DNA from 4 places in the Streptomyces sp. CS113 genome. Region 2 is predicted to be linked to each of the others. Evidence: riboswitches for the same ligand, from Rfam matches in the RefSeq annotation. Region 2 holds a riboswitch; each other region holds the start of a gene.
The links. A riboswitch is a leader RNA that binds a small molecule or an ion and turns the genes downstream of it on or off. The one in region 2 is predicted to bind cobalamin.
Positions count from the first base shown of each region.

Region 1: it holds a riboswitch for cobalamin, as region 2 does, so the genes downstream of both, B9W62_RS02415 (ABC transporter substrate-binding protein) here and B9W62_RS09380 (hypothetical protein) in region 2, are expected to answer to the same signal.
Region 3: it holds a riboswitch for cobalamin, as region 2 does, so the genes downstream of both, B9W62_RS12845 (ribonucleoside-diphosphate reductase subunit alpha) here and B9W62_RS09380 (hypothetical protein) in region 2, are expected to answer to the same signal.
Region 4: it holds a riboswitch for cobalamin, as region 2 does, so the genes downstream of both, B9W62_RS29875 (cobalamin biosynthesis protein) here and B9W62_RS09380 (hypothetical protein) in region 2, are expected to answer to the same signal.

Region 1 is NZ_KZ195574.1:606,939-610,798, reverse strand. Features, by position in the region: gene B9W62_RS02425 (M56 family metallopeptidase) at 1-351, shown strand, start outside; gene B9W62_RS02420 (fasciclin domain-containing protein) at 616-1,275, shown strand; cobalamin riboswitch at 1,357-1,543, shown strand; gene B9W62_RS02415 (ABC transporter substrate-binding protein) at 1,606-2,673, shown strand; gene B9W62_RS02410 (FecCD family ABC transporter permease) at 2,670-3,746, shown strand; gene B9W62_RS02405 (ABC transporter ATP-binding protein) at 3,743-3,860, shown strand, end outside.
Region 2 is NZ_KZ195574.1:2,176,250-2,180,109, forward strand. Features, by position in the region: gene B9W62_RS09370 (MFS transporter) at 1-998, shown strand, start outside; gene B9W62_RS09375 (cupin domain-containing protein) at 995-1,390, shown strand; gene B9W62_RS09380 (hypothetical protein) at 1,520-1,927, opposite strand; cobalamin riboswitch at 1,989-2,115, opposite strand; cobalamin riboswitch at 2,381-2,502, shown strand; gene B9W62_RS09385 (ABC transporter substrate-binding protein) at 2,551-3,576, shown strand; gene B9W62_RS09390 (FecCD family ABC transporter permease) at 3,612-3,860, shown strand, end outside.
Region 3 is NZ_KZ195574.1:2,989,721-2,993,580, reverse strand. Features, by position in the region: gene B9W62_RS12845 (ribonucleoside-diphosphate reductase subunit alpha) at 1-2,179, opposite strand, end outside; cobalamin riboswitch at 2,307-2,468, opposite strand; gene B9W62_RS12840 (GNAT family N-acetyltransferase) at 2,530-3,036, opposite strand; gene mctP (monocarboxylate uptake permease MctP) at 3,142-3,860, opposite strand, start outside.
Region 4 is NZ_KZ195574.1:6,658,796-6,662,655, forward strand. Features, by position in the region: gene B9W62_RS29870 (cobyric acid synthase) at 1-1,359, opposite strand, end outside; gene B9W62_RS29875 (cobalamin biosynthesis protein) at 1,356-2,345, opposite strand; cobalamin riboswitch at 2,457-2,602, opposite strand; gene B9W62_RS29880 (hypothetical protein) at 2,752-2,973, opposite strand; gene pitH (low-affinity phosphate transporter PitH) at 3,008-3,860, opposite strand, start outside.

The DNA.
Region 1 (3,860 bases), 1.6 Mb from region 2:
CGCCCGCTGAGAACCGCCGTCGCCTACACGGCGGAGCGGTGGGCGGACGAGACCGCCGCCCGCACGGTCGGCGACCGGCGGACGGTCGCGACGGCGATCGGCAAGGCGGCCCTGGTCTCCCGCGGCACTCCCGTCAGCACCCTCGCCGGACTCGCGGCGCCCGGTCCGGTGCCGCGCCGGGTGGCCGCCCTGCTCGGCCCCGCCCCCGCGGTCCGCACCTGGCCCCCGGTGTTCACCTCGGTGGGCCTGGCCGCCTGGGGCGCGGCGGCGGGCACCGCCGTCTCGGCGATGTCGTCCGCGGACGCCGCCGTGACGATGTTCCTCATCCTCCGGACCGCGACGCCGCTGTGAGACTCCCTCACTCGATCGGGTGAGTCACCAATCCGGGGCCGGGGCGGCTCCGGATTCCCCGTGTGAGGCGAGAACCGAGACCACGCCGAGAGTGAACCGGCGGCCGACTCCGGACCCGGGTCGGCCGGCCACCGCACCACGGCGCCGCGTACTCGGCGGACCGCCGCACACCACATCGATCCAGCACCGACCACCGCGCACCACGCGCACCGACCTCCGTACCGAACGCAGCCTTTGAGCTGCCCGTTTTCAGGGAGATTCTCCATGAACGCCCGTATCCGCCGCTCCGCCGTCGCCGTCGTCGCGGCCGCCGTCCTGCCCCTGTCCCTGGCCGCCTGTTCCGACGACGGCGACAGCGGCTCCTCGGACTCCGCGCAGGCCGCCTCCTCGGCCCCCGCGGCGACCGACGACCAGTCGGCCGACACCTCCGGCGGCATGGAGGGCTCCGACGAGCCGTTCGGTCCGGCCTGCTCCACGGTGCCGAAGGAGGGCGCCGGTTCGTTCGACGGCATGGCCAAGGACCCCGTCGCCACGGCCGCCTCGAACAACCCGGCCCTGTCCACGCTGGTGTCCGCGGTGCAGAAGGCCGGTCTGGTCGACACGCTCAACAACGCGGAGAACATCACCGTCTTCGCGCCGACCAACGACGCCTTCGCCAAGATCCCGAAGGCCGACCTGGACAAGGTGCTGGCCGACAAGGCGATGCTCACCGACATCCTGACCTACCACGTCGTGGGCCAGAAGCTCGCGCCCGCGGACCTGGAGAACGGCTCCTTCGACACGTTGCAGAAGTCGAAGCTGACCACCTCGGGTTCGGACGAGTCCTACGAGGTCAACGACTCGGCCAAGGTCGTCTGCGGCAACGTGAAGACCGCCAACGCCAACGTCTACATCATCGACACCGTCCTCATGCCGAAGAGCTGACGCGCGGGCGGGCGTGGCGGCCCGAGGGGCCGGGGGAGCGGGTCGGGCAGTGGCCCGCCCCCCGGCGGGGCGGTGCCCCTGTGGTAGCTTGCGCAAGCCAGTCGAACCCACCTGGTGGGTCAGGGAATCCGGTGCGAATCCGGAACTGACGCGCAGCGGTGAGGGGGACGGGCGGAACACGGGCCACTGGGCGGCGTACGCCGTCCGGGAAGGCGTTCCGTCCGGTCGAACCCGAGTCCGAAGACCTGCTGGCACCCGCGCCGCGTGCGGCGCGGGCCGCATCGTACGGACGGGCTTCGCGCATGAGCCCTCGACGCCAGAGGATCCCCCTTGTCCGCAGCAGGTCCCGTCGGCCCCCGCCGCCCCCTCCTTTCCCGCCGTGCCCTGCGCGGTCCCGTCCTGCTCCTGTCCGGCGCCCTGCTGGCCTCCGGGTGCGGCTCCGGGGCGGCCAATGACGACGCGGCAGCCCCGGCCGGTTATCCCCGCACCGTCCGGGACTGCGGGCACGACGTCCGGGTCACCGCGCCGCCGCGCCGGGCGGTCTCCCTCAACCAGGGCACCACGGAGATCCTGCTCTCACTCGGCCTCGCCGACCGCATGGCGGGCACCGCCACCTGGACCGACCCGGTCATGAAGGGACTGGAGAAGGCGAACTCCGAAGTCCCCCGGCTCGCCGACGACATGCCGTCCCTCGAGACGGTCCTGGACGCCGAACCCGACTTCGTCGCCGCCTCCTTCGCCTCCACGCTCGGCACCGGCGGCGTGGCCACCCGCGAACGGTTCACCCGACTCGGTGTGCCGGCCTACCTGTCCCCGTCCGACTGCGCGGGCAAGGACAACAGCGGCGACGGCGACGGCGTCCGGAGCGAGCCTCTCACCATGGACACCGTCTACGGCGAAGTCCGCGATCTGGCCCGCCTCTTCGACGTCGAGGAGCGCGGCGAGAAGCTCGTCGCCGACCTCGAGTCCAGGGTCGACGGGGCGACGTCCGGCATCGACGCCTCCGGCGTCACCCTCATGTACTGGTTCGCCAACTCCACCTCGCCCTACCTCGCGGGCTGCTGCGGCGCCCCCGGCGTCATCACCCGCGCGGTCGGCGCCGAGAACGCCATGGACGACACCCACGAGGAGTGGCCGCAGGCCGGCTGGGAGACCGTCGCCGACCGCGACCCCGACGTCCTGGTCCTCGGCGACCTCACCCGCAAGTCCCAGACGGCCGAGACCGCGGCGAAGAAGATCGAGTTCCTCGAGTCCAACCCCGTGACCAGGAACATGACCGCCGTCCGGAAGAAGCGCTACGTGCTGCTCAGCGGACAGGCCATGAACCCCACCATCCGTACCGTCGAGGGCGTGGAACAGGTGGCGGCGGCGCTGCGCGAGTTCGGGCTCGCCAAGTGACGTCCGCGAGCCGGACGGCCGCGGCACCGGCGTCCGTCTCCGGCCCACGCGCGTCCCGGCGCGCCCCCCTCGCGTGGGCGGCGGCCGGAGTCGTCGCCCTGTGCGCCTCCGTGGCCGTCGCCGTGACCATCGGCCCGGCCGACATCGGCGTCGCCGACGTGTGGTCCGTGATCGCCGCCCACCTCGGTGCCGGCACCGGCGCCGAGGGCGTCTCGCCGATCCGCGACGGCATCGTCTGGGACCTGCGCCTGCCCCGCACCCTGCTCGCGGCGGTGTGCGGCGCCGGACTCGCCGTGTGCGGGGCCGTCCTCCAGTCACTGCTGCGCAACCCGCTCGCCGACCCCTTCGTCCTCGGCGTCTCCTCCGGCGCCTCGACCGGCGCCGTGCTGGTCGTCGTCCTCGGCGTGGGCGGTGGCGCGCTGTCCGTTTCCGGCGGGGCGTTCATCGGGGCGGTCTGCTCCTTCGCGCTGGTGATGCTGCTCAGCCACAGCCTCGGCGGGACCACGGACCGGGTGGTGCTCGCGGGTGTGGCGGCGATGCAGCTGTTCTCCGCGCTCACGTCGTTCGTGGTCATGACCGCCGCCGACGCCGAGACCACCCGCGGCGTGCTGTTCTGGCTGCTCGGCTCACTCGGCGGCGCGGGCTGGAGCGACGTACGGACCGGCACGGCCGTCCTGGTGCCGGTCCTGGCCGTGTGCCTCGGCTACGCCAGGACGCTGGACGCCTTCGCCTTCGGCCAGGACGCGGCGGCCGCGCTCGGCGTCCGCGTGGCCCGTACCCGGCTGGTGCTGCTGTGCGCCACCGCCCTGCTCACCGCCGCCCTGGTCGCCTCGGCCGGCGCGATCGGCTTCGTCGGGCTGGTACTGCCGCACGCGGTACGGGCGCTCACCGGCCCCGGCCATGCCCGGCTGCTGCCGGTCTGCGCCCTCGCCGGCGCCGTGTTCCTGGTGTGGGTCGACACCCTGGCCCGTACCGTCCTCGCCCCCCAGGAGGTGCCGGTGGGCGTCGTGACCTCGCTGATCGGGGTGCCGGCCTTCGTGCTCGTGCTGTACCGCACCCGGAGGGCACGGTGACGCTGAACGCCGAGCGGGTCTCCCGCGCCGCCGGGGGGCGGCTCGTCCTGGACGGCGTCGACCTGAGCCCGCGGACCGGCGCCACGACGGGCCTGCTCGGCCCCAACGGCTCCG
Region 2 (3,860 bases):
TGGGCGTGCTGGCAGGCGGGCTGCTGACCGAGTACGCGGGCTGGCGCTGGGTCATGCTGATCAACCTGCCCATCGTCATAGCGGCTCTCGCTCTCGTCCCCGCCGGGGTGCCCGCCGGAACAGCACCGGCCCGGCGCGAACGGCTGGACGCGCCGGGCGCCGTCCTGGCGACCGGCGGAGTCGGGCTGCTGGTGCTCGGTGTCGTCCGCACCGACACCCTTGGCTGGGACTCCCCGGTCACGTGGGCGACCCTCGCTGCCGCGGCCGTAGTGCTGACCGTCTTCGTCTTCGCCGAGTCGAGGGCCGACGCACCGCTGCTGCGCCTCGGCCTGCTGCGCAGCCGCTGGGTCGCCGGCGCGAACGTGCTGGTGTTCCTTGCCGCGGCCGGGCAGTTCACGGCGTTCTACTTCGTGTCCCTGTACATGCAGCAGGTCCTGGGCATGGGTGCCGCAGCGACCGGCACCGCATTTCTGCCCTTCTCCCTGGGTCTCGTTGCGGGGACCGTCGTCGCGACCCGCATCACCGCGGCACGCACCCCCCGCGTGTCCCTGGTGCCCGGCGCCCTGCTGGCCGCCGCGGGCCTGGCCTGGTTCGCCCTCATCAGCCCCGACGGCAGTTTCCTCACCGACGTGCTCGGCCCCTCCCTCGTCACCAGCGTCGGCGCCGGACTGGTCCTGGCCCCGGTCGCCGCTGCCGCGACCACCGGCGTCGCTGCGCGTGAGGCCGGCATGGCCTCCGGCCTGATGAACAGCTCCCGCCAACTCGGCGGCTCCATCGGCCTGGCTGCCCTGGCCACCATTGCCGCGCTTCACACCGGCACAGCCACCGGCCCCGCCGCGCTCAACGACGGCTACGCCCTGGGCCTGGCCGTCGCCGCCGCCGTCTTCGTGCTCGCGGCGGTCGTGGCGATCGGTGTGCTGCCGCGCCGCCGGCCCGTCACACCTCTCCCGCAATCCACCGCCCCCGAAGAGAACCAGCTGGAAGGAACACCGTCATGAAAACCACCACCGTCGACCTGTTCGCCTCGGCGCTGCACTTCCACCCCGACGGCGACGTCCGAGCCACCGAACGGCAGATGACGAGCAACGGCTCCGGCGCCTGGCAGATCGCCACGTTCCACGTGGAGACCGACGCCGACGTTCACGCCGACCACTGGGAGATGCACCCGGAGGCCGAGGAAGCCGTGTGCTGTCTGGCCGGCGGCGTCCGCCTCCACTTCCGTCCCAACGGGCCCGGCGAGGCCGAGGAGATGGTGCAGTTGCAGGAAGGCACCGCCGTGATCGTCCCCCGCGGTCGCTGGCACCGCCTGGAACTGGACGCCCCCAGCGACCTGATGTCGATCACTCTTCGCAACGGCACCCGCCTCGAAAAGCGAACCGACACCCTCTGAGCGGACGGTGGCCCGGCCAGGCCGGGGACGATCCCGTGCGGGGCGGCGCCGACGGACGCCGACGAGGCACGGGCTTCGTACGGATTCCCCGTCCTCCTCCCTCCCTCCCCCGGCTCTCCGTCCGCGGGGTCAGAAGGCCCTACGCCGTCGCGGCGGCGTGATGGCGTACAGGTCGAGGATGTCCGGCCGCGGCGCGACGCCCGGTCCGCCGGCGCGTGCCCAGGCGGCGATGTCCTCGGTCGCGTCCGGGTCGTTGACCAGCCCCAGCCACACGGGCCGGGCCCCGGCTGCCCGGCCCTCCGCGGAGGGCTGGACGACGACGACGTTGGCGTGGTCGCAGGCGTCGAGGCAGTCGGAGACGCGTACCGGTACCGCGGCGCGCAGGCGTTCGGTCTGGGCCGCGTGGTCGACTCCGGTCACCTTGGGGCTGCCGCAGCAGCAGTCGCGGCACACGACGACGCGGCAGGGCGCCGGGCCACCGGCCCCCGCTCCGGTCCTGGCGTCGTGGGTCGTTCGTCCGGTCGGCGTCGCGGGCATGGGTGCCGTCCCTCTCTCCGGGGAGATCCGCCCCGGTGGTCCGTCGAGGAGGCGACCGCGTGAGTCTCCTGGCTCTCGGGTCGCCGCCCGCCCCGGCCTTCCCACCCGCTGCCGGGCAGTGGCCTGTCGGGACGCGCTCGCCGATCACAGTGGCGGGACCGCGCCGGATTCTCACCGGCTTCCTCGTTCCGCCGTCGCCTTGTCGCCCGCCATCCTCCCACGGGACGGCGCTCACGGAACGGTGCGCCTGTCACCGGGTGTTCGCTTCGCCGCGGTGCCGCGGTGCCGCGGTGCCGCAGGTCCGCGGCGGAGCGGTGCCGCAGTGCCGCGGCGGAGCGGCGCCACGGCGGAGCGGCGCCACGAACTGCGCGGCGCGGCCCGGCCCCGCACGCCCGCCCTTTCGCCGTCGGCTCGGGGAACCGTAGGATCGCCTGGTCATCGCCGCGACGGGAGACAGGAAGCCGGTGCGAATCCGGCACGGTCCCGCCACTGTGACCGGGGAGCGCCCCTCCGACATGCCACTGCGCCGAGCGCGGGAAGGCGGAGGGAACGTCGATCCGGGAGTCAGGACACTGGTCCGTCGCGGGCCCGATCCGAGGAGCGCGGACTCCAGGAGGCTTCACGTGTCCCCCTTGTTCACCCCTGCCCGCACGCGCGGGCTCCTCCGTGCCACGGCCGCTGCCGTGGCTCTTTCGTCGGTGCTGCTGACCACCGGATGCGGTTCGTCCGACGAGGGCGGCGGGGACCCCAAGGCCACCGCCGCCGCGCCCGCGGGCTTCCCGGTCACCATCGACAACTGCGGCGTGCGGACGACCTACGACGAGCCGCCGTCGCGGGTGGTCACCATCCACCAGCACCCGGCGGAACTCATGCTCGCCCTCGGTCTGAAGGACCGCATGGTCGGCACGGCGTTCCCCGACTCCGCCGTCCTGCCCGAGCTGGAGAAGGACTACGCGGCGATACCCGAACTGGCGAAGAAGGAACCGTCGTTCGAGAGGATCCTGGACGCCGAACCCGACTTCGTCTACGGCGGCTACGGCAGCGCCTTCTCGGAGCACGAGGGCCGTTCCCGCACGGCGTTCGCCGACGCCGGCATCGACACCTACCTCAACCGCGAGTACTGCGGCAAGAAGCAAGTGACGATGGAGGACACCTACGAGGAGATCCGCACGGTCGGCAGGATCTTCGGTGTCCCGGACCGGGCGGAGGAGTTGGTCACCGACCTGCGACGCCGCGTCGGCAGGGCAGCCGCCGAGGTGGCGGGCGAGGCCGAGGTGCCCGTCTTCGTCTACGACAGTGGCGACAAGAGCGCCTTCACCGCGGGCGGCAAGGGCCTGGGCACCGACCTGATCCGGCTGGCCGGCGGCGAGAACGTCTTCGCCGACCTGGACGACGTCTTCGGCGACGTCTCCTGGGAGCAGGTCGTCGAGCGCAAGCCGGAAGTCATCGCCGTCTACGACTACGCCGGCGCCGGAAGCGTCGAGGAGAAGAAGAGGTTCCTGCTAGCCCAGCCGGCGCTCGCCGACGTACCCGCCATCAGGAACAAGCGGTTCGTCGTCCTGCCGCTGACCGCGACGCTGGTCGGCATCCGCTCGGCCTACGCGGTCGACGGCCTGGCCCGCGGACTGCACCCCGAGAGCTTCCGGTGACCCGGGCCGCCACCGGCACGTCCGCCGAAGGGACGGTGCGGGGGCGGGAGTCCACCGGATCAGGACGGGGCCGTACGCGGCTCGGCGTCACGCTGCTGGTACTCACCGCCCTGCTCGTCGTCTCCGCGACGGCGGGCCTCGCGATCGGCTCCGTGCACGTGCCGCCGGGCCAGGTGTGGGGCATCGTGACGCACGCGCTGGGCGCCGGCCGGCAGGAGCCGGACTGGTCACGGGCCCGGGAGACCATCGTGGTGGACGTACGGGCGCCGCGGGTGCTGCTCGGT
Region 3 (3,860 bases), 810 kb from region 2:
TGGTCGGCGTCTCCAGGAACAGGTTCAGCGACTGGGCCTGGTCGAGGTACGGGGTGCGGGCGGCGGCCATGTCGATCAGGCCGCGCTGCGGGATCTCCCAGGCGGTGCGGTACAGCGCCCGCACGTCCTCGGGGATCCAGGAGAAGCCCTGCACCGAGCCGTTGGCCTCGCGCAGCGCCTCACGGGTGCGGGCGTCCCACACGCCGAGCCGCTTGAGGTCGTCCACCAGGTAGGAGTTGACCTGGAGGAACTCGCCGGACAGCGTCTCGCGCTTGAACAGGTTGGACACCTGCGGCTCGATGCACTCGTAGACCCCGGCGATGGAGGCGATGGTCGCGGTCGGCGCGATGGCCAGGAGCAGGGAGTTGCGCAGCCCGGTGGTGGCCATGCGCTCGCGCAGCGCGGCCCAGCGCTCCGGCCAGGCGGGCTCGACGCCGTAGTGGTCGGGGTGGAGCACCCCCTGGGCCGTACGGGTCTTCTCCCAGGCCGGCACCGGACCGCTGCGCTCGGCGAGGTCGGCGGACGTCTCGTACGCGGCGAGCATGATCCGCTCGGCGATGCGGGTGGACAGCGCCTTCGCCTCGGGGGAGTCGAAGGGCAGCCGGAGCTGGAAGAAGACGTCCTGGAGGCCCATCGCGCCGAGGCCGACCGGGCGCCAGCGGGCGTTGGAGCGGGCGGCCTGCTCGGTCGGGTAGAAGTTGATGTCGACGATCCGGTCCAGGAAGGTGACGGCGGTGCGGACGGTGGCGTCCAGGCGCTCCCAGTCCATGTCGCCGCTCGCGGGGTCGGCGAAGGCGCCCAGGTTGACCGAGCCCAGGTTGCAGACCGCCGTCTCCCCGTCGTCGGTGACCTCCAGGATCTCCGTGCAGAGGTTGGAGGAGTGGACGACGTGGCCGGGGGTCGCGGTCTGGTTCGCGGTGCGGTTGGCGGTGTCCTTGAAGGTCATCCAGCCGTTGCCGGTCTGCGCGAGGGTGCGCATCATGCGGCCGTACAGCTCACGGGCGGGCAGCGTCCTGCGGGCGAGCCCCGCCTCCTCCGCCCTGCGGTAGGCGGCGTCGAACTCCTCGCCCCACAGGTCGGTCAGCTCCGGCACGTCGGCCGGGGAGAACAGCGACCAGGTCCCGTCGGCGTCCACCCGGCGCATGAACTCGTCCGGGATCCAGTGCGCGAGGTTCAGGTTGTGCGTACGGCGGGCGTCCTCGCCGGTGTTGTCCCGCAGCTCCAGGAACTCCTCGACGTCCGCGTGCCAGGTCTCCAGGTAGACGGCGGCGGCGCCCTTGCGCCGGCCGCCCTGGTTCACGGCGGCGACCGAGGCGTCCAGCGTCTTCAGGAACGGGACGATGCCGTTGGAGTGCCCGTTGGTGCCGCGGATCAGCGAACCCCGGGCGCGGACGCGGGAGTAGGCGATGCCGATGCCGCCGGCGTGCTTGGAGAGGCGGGCGACCTGGTGGAGGCGGTCGTAGAGGGAGTCCAGCTCGTCCTTGGGGGAGTCCAGGAGGTAGCAGGACGACATCTGGGCGTGCCGGGTGCCGGAGTTGAAGAGGGTGGGGGAGGAGGGCAGGTAGTCCAGGCGGCTCATCAGCCCGTACAGCGCGGCGACCTCGTCCACCGCGCGCACCGTGTCGTCCTCGGCGAGTCCGGCGGCCACCCGCAGCAGGAAGTGCTGGGGCGTCTCGACGGCCTTGCGGGTGATCGGATGCCGGAGCAGGTAGCGGCTGTAGAGCGTACGCAGCCCGAAGTAGCCGAAGCGGTCGTCGGCGGCCCGGTCGATCAGCGCGTCCAGGCGTTCCGCGTGCAGCCGTACGAAGGCGGCGGTGCGGTCGGCGATCAGGCCCTCGCGGTGGCCGGTGGCGACGGAGTCGGTGAAGGTGACGACGCCCTGGGAGGCCGCCTCGGCGCGGATGCCGATGGTCAGCAGGCGGGCGGCCAGCCGGGAGTAGACCGGGTCCTCGGAGATCAGACCGGCGGCCGCCTCGGTGGCCAGCTCCCGCAGCTCGGCCTCGTCCGCGTGGGCGGACCGGCCGCGCAGCGCGGCGGCGGCCACCCGGCCGGGGTCGGCGCCCTGGAGGTCGGCGGTCAGCCCGGTCAGGGTCCGCAGCAGGGCGGCACCGGGTCCGTCGGGTTCCCCGGTCGCCGTCGCCGGGGTCGCTGAAGCCGGATCGGCTGGCGCGATGGTCACGTGGAGCACTCCCTCGCTCGGCACGGGGCCTGGCGGAGGGAGGGCAGGGGGCAGCTCACGAGCGCACGCGGCGTCGCGTCCACCGGCCCACTCCACGAGGCCCGGACGTCATGGCACCCGGGCCAGGGCGGCCGGGCGCACTGTCGGCAGGTCCTCGGACTGGACAGGCGTGCGCGCACGTGCGAAGACGTACGGATGCACGCAAGTACACCGTTGCGGGACAGTTCCGGATTCGCACCGGATTCCCCTGCGGCGACAGCGAGCACGAGCATACATCTTGTGCCGGGTGGCGCGAGCACCCCCAGATGTTGTGTCCCGGCGGGGTGCCGTGCCGGGGTGCCGCGAGCGTGTCAGAGCGTCAGTTCGTAGGTGAGCAGCATGATGTCGTCCAGCTCCGGCACGGGATTCCAGTCGCGGTCGGGCGTGCGGACGAAGCCCAGACGCTCGTAGAGGCGGTGGGCGGTGCGCATGGTGGCCTGGGTCGACAGCACGACGCTCCGGCAGCCCTCGACGGCCCGGGCCCGGTCGACGCAGGCGCGCACGAGGGCCTCGCCCGCCCCGCGGCCGCGCGCCTCGCGGGCGACGGCGAGCATGCGTATCTCGGCCTCGCCGGGGCGCGCTATGTCCGCCATGGGGCCGCCGGACGGCACGAAGGTCACGCCGCCGAGCACCCGGCCGTCGGCCACGGCGTCCAGCACCTCGGCGGCGGTCGCGCGCTTGGCCACGTTCCTCAGCTCGTCGAGATACGCATCGCTCTCCCCGAAGTCGAGGAGGCCGTCGCGCAGGTAGGCCTGCGCGGTGATCTCGCCGAGGGTGTCGTACTCCTCGGCCGTCGCCCGCCGGATCACGAAGTCCATGACGCCGAGTGTGCCCGACGGGTACGGCAACGGGCCGCCGGATTTCTCCGACGGGTACGGCAACGGGCCGCCGGATTTCTCCGACGGCCCGCTGAAGGGGCGCCGCTAGTGCGAGCTGCCCGCCGTGGCCGGCGGCAGTTCCACCTGGACGCCGGGGTCGCCGGCGTCCGCCGTGTAGTCGCTCGGCTTGGTCTCGTCGACGCCGTCGGGCGCCTTGGCCGCCCGCAGGACGAAGGTCAGGACCACGGTGACCAGGACGTTCAGCACGAAGGCGGTGAGCCCGATGTAGCCGATCTCGCCGATGCCGGGGATCTCGTCGGAGGAGCCGCCGAAGTGCTTCTGCGTCGGCGAGGCGACACCGTAGGCGGCGACCGTGCCGTAGACCATGCCGACCGCCCAGCCGCCGAGCAGCGCCCAGCGGTGGAACCAGCGGGTGAACAGGCCGCCGACCAGGGCCGGGAAGGTCTGCAAAATCCAGATGCCGCCCAGCAGCTGGAAGTTGATCGCGACCGTCTTGTCCATGCCCAGGACGAAGATCAGTGCGCCCACCTTCACCAGCAGCGACACCAGCTTGGAGACCTTCGTCTCCTGTGCCGGGGTGGCGTCGGGCTTGATGAAGTCCTTGTAGATGTTGCGGGTGAAGAGGTTCGCGGCCGCGATCGACATGATCGCCGCCGGGACCAGGGCGCCGATGCCGATCGCCGCGAAGGCGACGCCCGCGAACCAGTCCGGGAACATGTTCTCGAACAGCTGCGGGATCGCCAGCTGGCCGTTCTCCACCTTGACCCCGGCCGCGATCGCCATGAAGCCGAGCAGCGCGAGCA
Region 4 (3,860 bases), 4.5 Mb from region 2:
GGGGGCCGGCACGAAGCGGCGGCCCGCGGCGGCGGCCACCTCGCGCAGGAACGCCCGCCGGAAGCCGTCCGACTCCAGCGAACCGTGCCAGTGGGTGCCCCAGGTCTGTCCGACCCGGCAGCCGTCCAAGAAGGGGCTGCCGCCCGTCACCTCGGCGACCCCGTGGTGGATCTCGTACCCCTCGACGCGCTCGCCGAGGGCCTCGCCCACCGGCCGGGTGAGGGTCTTCTCGCGGGCGAACCGCACCCGCACGGGCAGCAGTCCGAGCCCGTCCACGTGCCCGGCGCGCGACTCGACCTCGTCCTCGATGTGCTCCCCGAGGAGCTGGAAGCCGCCGCAGATGCCGAGCACGGGCCGCTGGTCGGCGACCCTGCGCACGATCGCCCGCGCGAGCCCCCGCTCCCGCAGCCACTCCAGGGCCCGCACCGTGCCCCGTGTTCCCGGCACGACGACGAGATCCGCGTCGACCAGCTCCTCCGGCCGGTCCACGAACCGCACCACGACGCCCGGTTCGGCGGCCAGCGCGTCCACGTCCGTGAAGTTGGACATCAGCGGGACCGCGCAGACCGCGACCCGCAGCACGTCCTCGCCGACCGGCGGCGCGACCACCGACTCCCGCACGGTCCCGCGCAGCGAGACCCGCAGACCGTCCTCCTCGTCGATGCCGAGCCCGTGCCGGAAGGGCAGCACGCCGTACGTGTGCCGCCCGGTGAGGCCGTGCAGCATCTCCAACCCGGGCTCCAGGAGCGACACATCACCCCGGAACTTGTTCACCAGGAACCCGGCGACCAGCGCCTGGTCCTCGGGCGCCAGCAGCGCCACCGTGCCGAAGAACGAGGCGAAGACGCCCCCGCGGTCGATGTCGCCGACGACGAGGACGGGCAGTCGGGCGCCCCGGGCGATCCCCATGTTCACGATGTCGGTGCGGCGCAGGTTGATCTCGGCCGGGCTGCCCGCCCCCTCGCAGATCACCGCGTCGTACGTGGCGCGCAGTTCGGCGAGCGAGTCCAGCACCGTGCCGAGCAGCCGCGCCTGGCGCCCGCCGTGGTAGCCCCGGGCGCTCATCTCGCCGACCGGCCTGCCGAGCAGCACCACCTGGCTGCTGCGCTCCCCGCCGGGCTTGAGCAGCACCGGGTTCATGTGCGCGGTGGGCTCCACCCGGCAGGCCTGGGCCTGCATGGCCTGGGCCCGCCCGATCTCCGCGCCCTCGCGGGTCACGAAGGAGTTCAGCGACATGTTCTGCGCCTTGAAGGGCGCGACCTTGACGCCCTGACGCACCAGCCAGCGGCAGATCCCGGCGGTGACGACGCTCTTGCCGGCGTCGGAGGTGGTGCCGGCGACGAGCAGGCCACCGTTCATGACGTACGTCCCTTCGTGACGTCCCGCTCCGCCGCGGCGGCGGAGGCTCCGCGCGCGAGCAGTCGTGCGCCGGCGCACACGCCCAGCGCCAGCCAGCCCACGCGCCGGGAGAGCCGTACCGCCCGGTCGATGTCGCCCGAACCGGCCCGGACGGCGCGTCCCGCGGCGCCGTTGAGGACGGGCCGGTGCTCGACCCGCCCGCCGTAGGAGAGCGTCCCGCCGAGCCGGACGCCCAGGGCGCCGGCGAACGAGGCCTCCACGGGCCCGGCGTTGGGACTCGGATGCTGTGCGGCGTCCGCACGCCAGGCCCGTACGGCGCCCCGCGGATCGCCCCCGGCGACGGTGGTCAGGACGGCGGTCAGCCGGGCGCCCGGCCAGCCCGCGAGGTCGTCCAGGCGGGCCGAGGCCCAGCCGTAGCGGCGGTACCGGGGCGACTTGTGGCCGACCATGGCGTCCAGCGTGTTGACGGCCCGGAAGCCGAGCAGTCCTGGCACACCCGCCACGGCGCCCCACACCAGGGCGCCCACGACCGCGTCCGAGGTGTTCTCGGCGACGGACTCGACGACGGCCCTGGCGACGCCGTCGGCGTCCAGCGCCTGCGGGTCCCGCCCGCACAGGTGCGGCAGCCGCGCCCGCGCCGCCTCGACGTCCCCGGCGTCCAGGGCCCGGCCGATCGCGGCGGCCTCGCGGGCCAGCGAGGTGCCGCCGACGACGGCCCAGGTGGCCGCGCCGGTCAGCGCGACGCGGGCGGCGGGGGAGCGGCGTACGGCGTGCGCGGCGACCGTACCGATCGCGGCGGCGCCCCCGGCGCACACGGCGGTGTGCAGGGCGCCCCAGCCCCGGTGGTCCCGCCACAGCACCCGTTCCACGGCGCCCGCGGCACGGCCGAACGCGGCGACCGGGTGTCCCCGGCGCGGGTCGCCGAGGAGGAGGTCGCCGAGGAGGCCGGCGGCGGCGCCGTACGCGAAGACGCGTCCGGCACGCACGGGTTCAGCCGGTCACACGGTCGGGGAAGCACCGGGTACGGGGTGTCGGGCTCGAGCGGTGGCGGCAGCCGGGCATCGCGTCATGTCCTCACTCAGGGTGTCCACGCCCTGGTTCGAAGAGTCCGGCGGTGAGAGTTCCTGGCTCCCGGGGGTTCCTGTTCCCCGGTCACAGTGGCGGGACCGCGCCGGATTCGCACCGGGCTTCCTCTCCTGCCGCCGTAGATGGCTCCGGAAGTCCACCACGGCCCGCGAACACCCGTCAACCTGGCGTTGACCTGCGACGGGGGAGTGTGCGAAGGCCCACACACGAGTGGTGTGCGCCGGCACGCGAAGGGGCGGGGCGCGGAACGGTTCGAGTCCGTTCCGCGCCCCGCCCCGGCGAGTGCGCCCGTGAACCGGGCGGCGCTCAGGCGACGATCAGATAGATGCCGTAGCCCACCGCCGCCGTGCAGGCCGCGAAGCAGGCGTACGCACCGGTGACCGCGAGGGCCGCGGAGCCGCCCTCGGCGGCGGCCCGCTCCTGGCGGGAGAGGCCGACGATGCCGAGGGTGAACAGGCCCACCAGGGCCACCGTGGCCACGAGGCTGACGCCGAAGACGGAGCCCAGGGCTGCCCAGTCGATGCTCATGGAGGTTCGCTTCCTTCGTACCCGGGACGCGGGTTCAGACGGTGGTGGCGGCCGACGGGGCCTTGGGGTCCGGCGTGGTGGCCGGGGCCGGGACGGTGGCCGCCAGGTCCTCGGTCACACCCGCCGGGGGCGGCGACACCGCGGCCATCGCCGTGGTGACCACACCGGCCGGTTCGGCGGCGCCCACCGGGTCGTCGTCGACGACGTTGGTGTGGTCGACGACCTCGCGGCGCGAGATCCGCCAGATCGCGAAGCTGGACGCGACCAGGAACACCGCGACGAGGGCCGTGCCCCAGTCGCCGAGGCGGCAGACCCACTCGGCGAGCGCGGCGACCAGGGCCGCGGCGGGCAGCGTCAGGCCCCAGGCGATGAACATCCGGGTGGCCGTGGACCACCGGACCACGCCGCCCTTGCGGCCGAGGCCCGCGCCCATCACCGCACCGGAGACCGAGTGCGTGGTGGACAGCGAGAAGCCGAGATGGGAGGAGGCCAGGATGACCGTGGCGGCACTGGTCTGGGCGGCGAAGCCCTGCTGCGGCTGGAGGTCGGTCAGGCCCTTGCCCATGGTGCGGATGATGCGCCAGCCGCCCAGGTAGGTGCCGAGCGCGATGGCCAGGCCCGCACCCAGGATGACCCACACGGGCGGGTCGGAGTCGGGGGCGAGCGAGCCGCCGGCGATCAGGGCGAGGGTGATGATGCCCATGGTCTTCTGGGCGTCGTTGGTGCCGTGGGCCAGCGAGACCAGACCGGCGGAGGCGATCTGACCGGCCCGGTAGCCCTTCGCGGCGGCCTTGCCGTCGGCCTTGCGGCCCAGCGAGTACGTCATCCGGGACGCGAGCATCGCCGCGACGCCGGCCACGATCGGGGCGGCGATCGCGGGGAGGAGC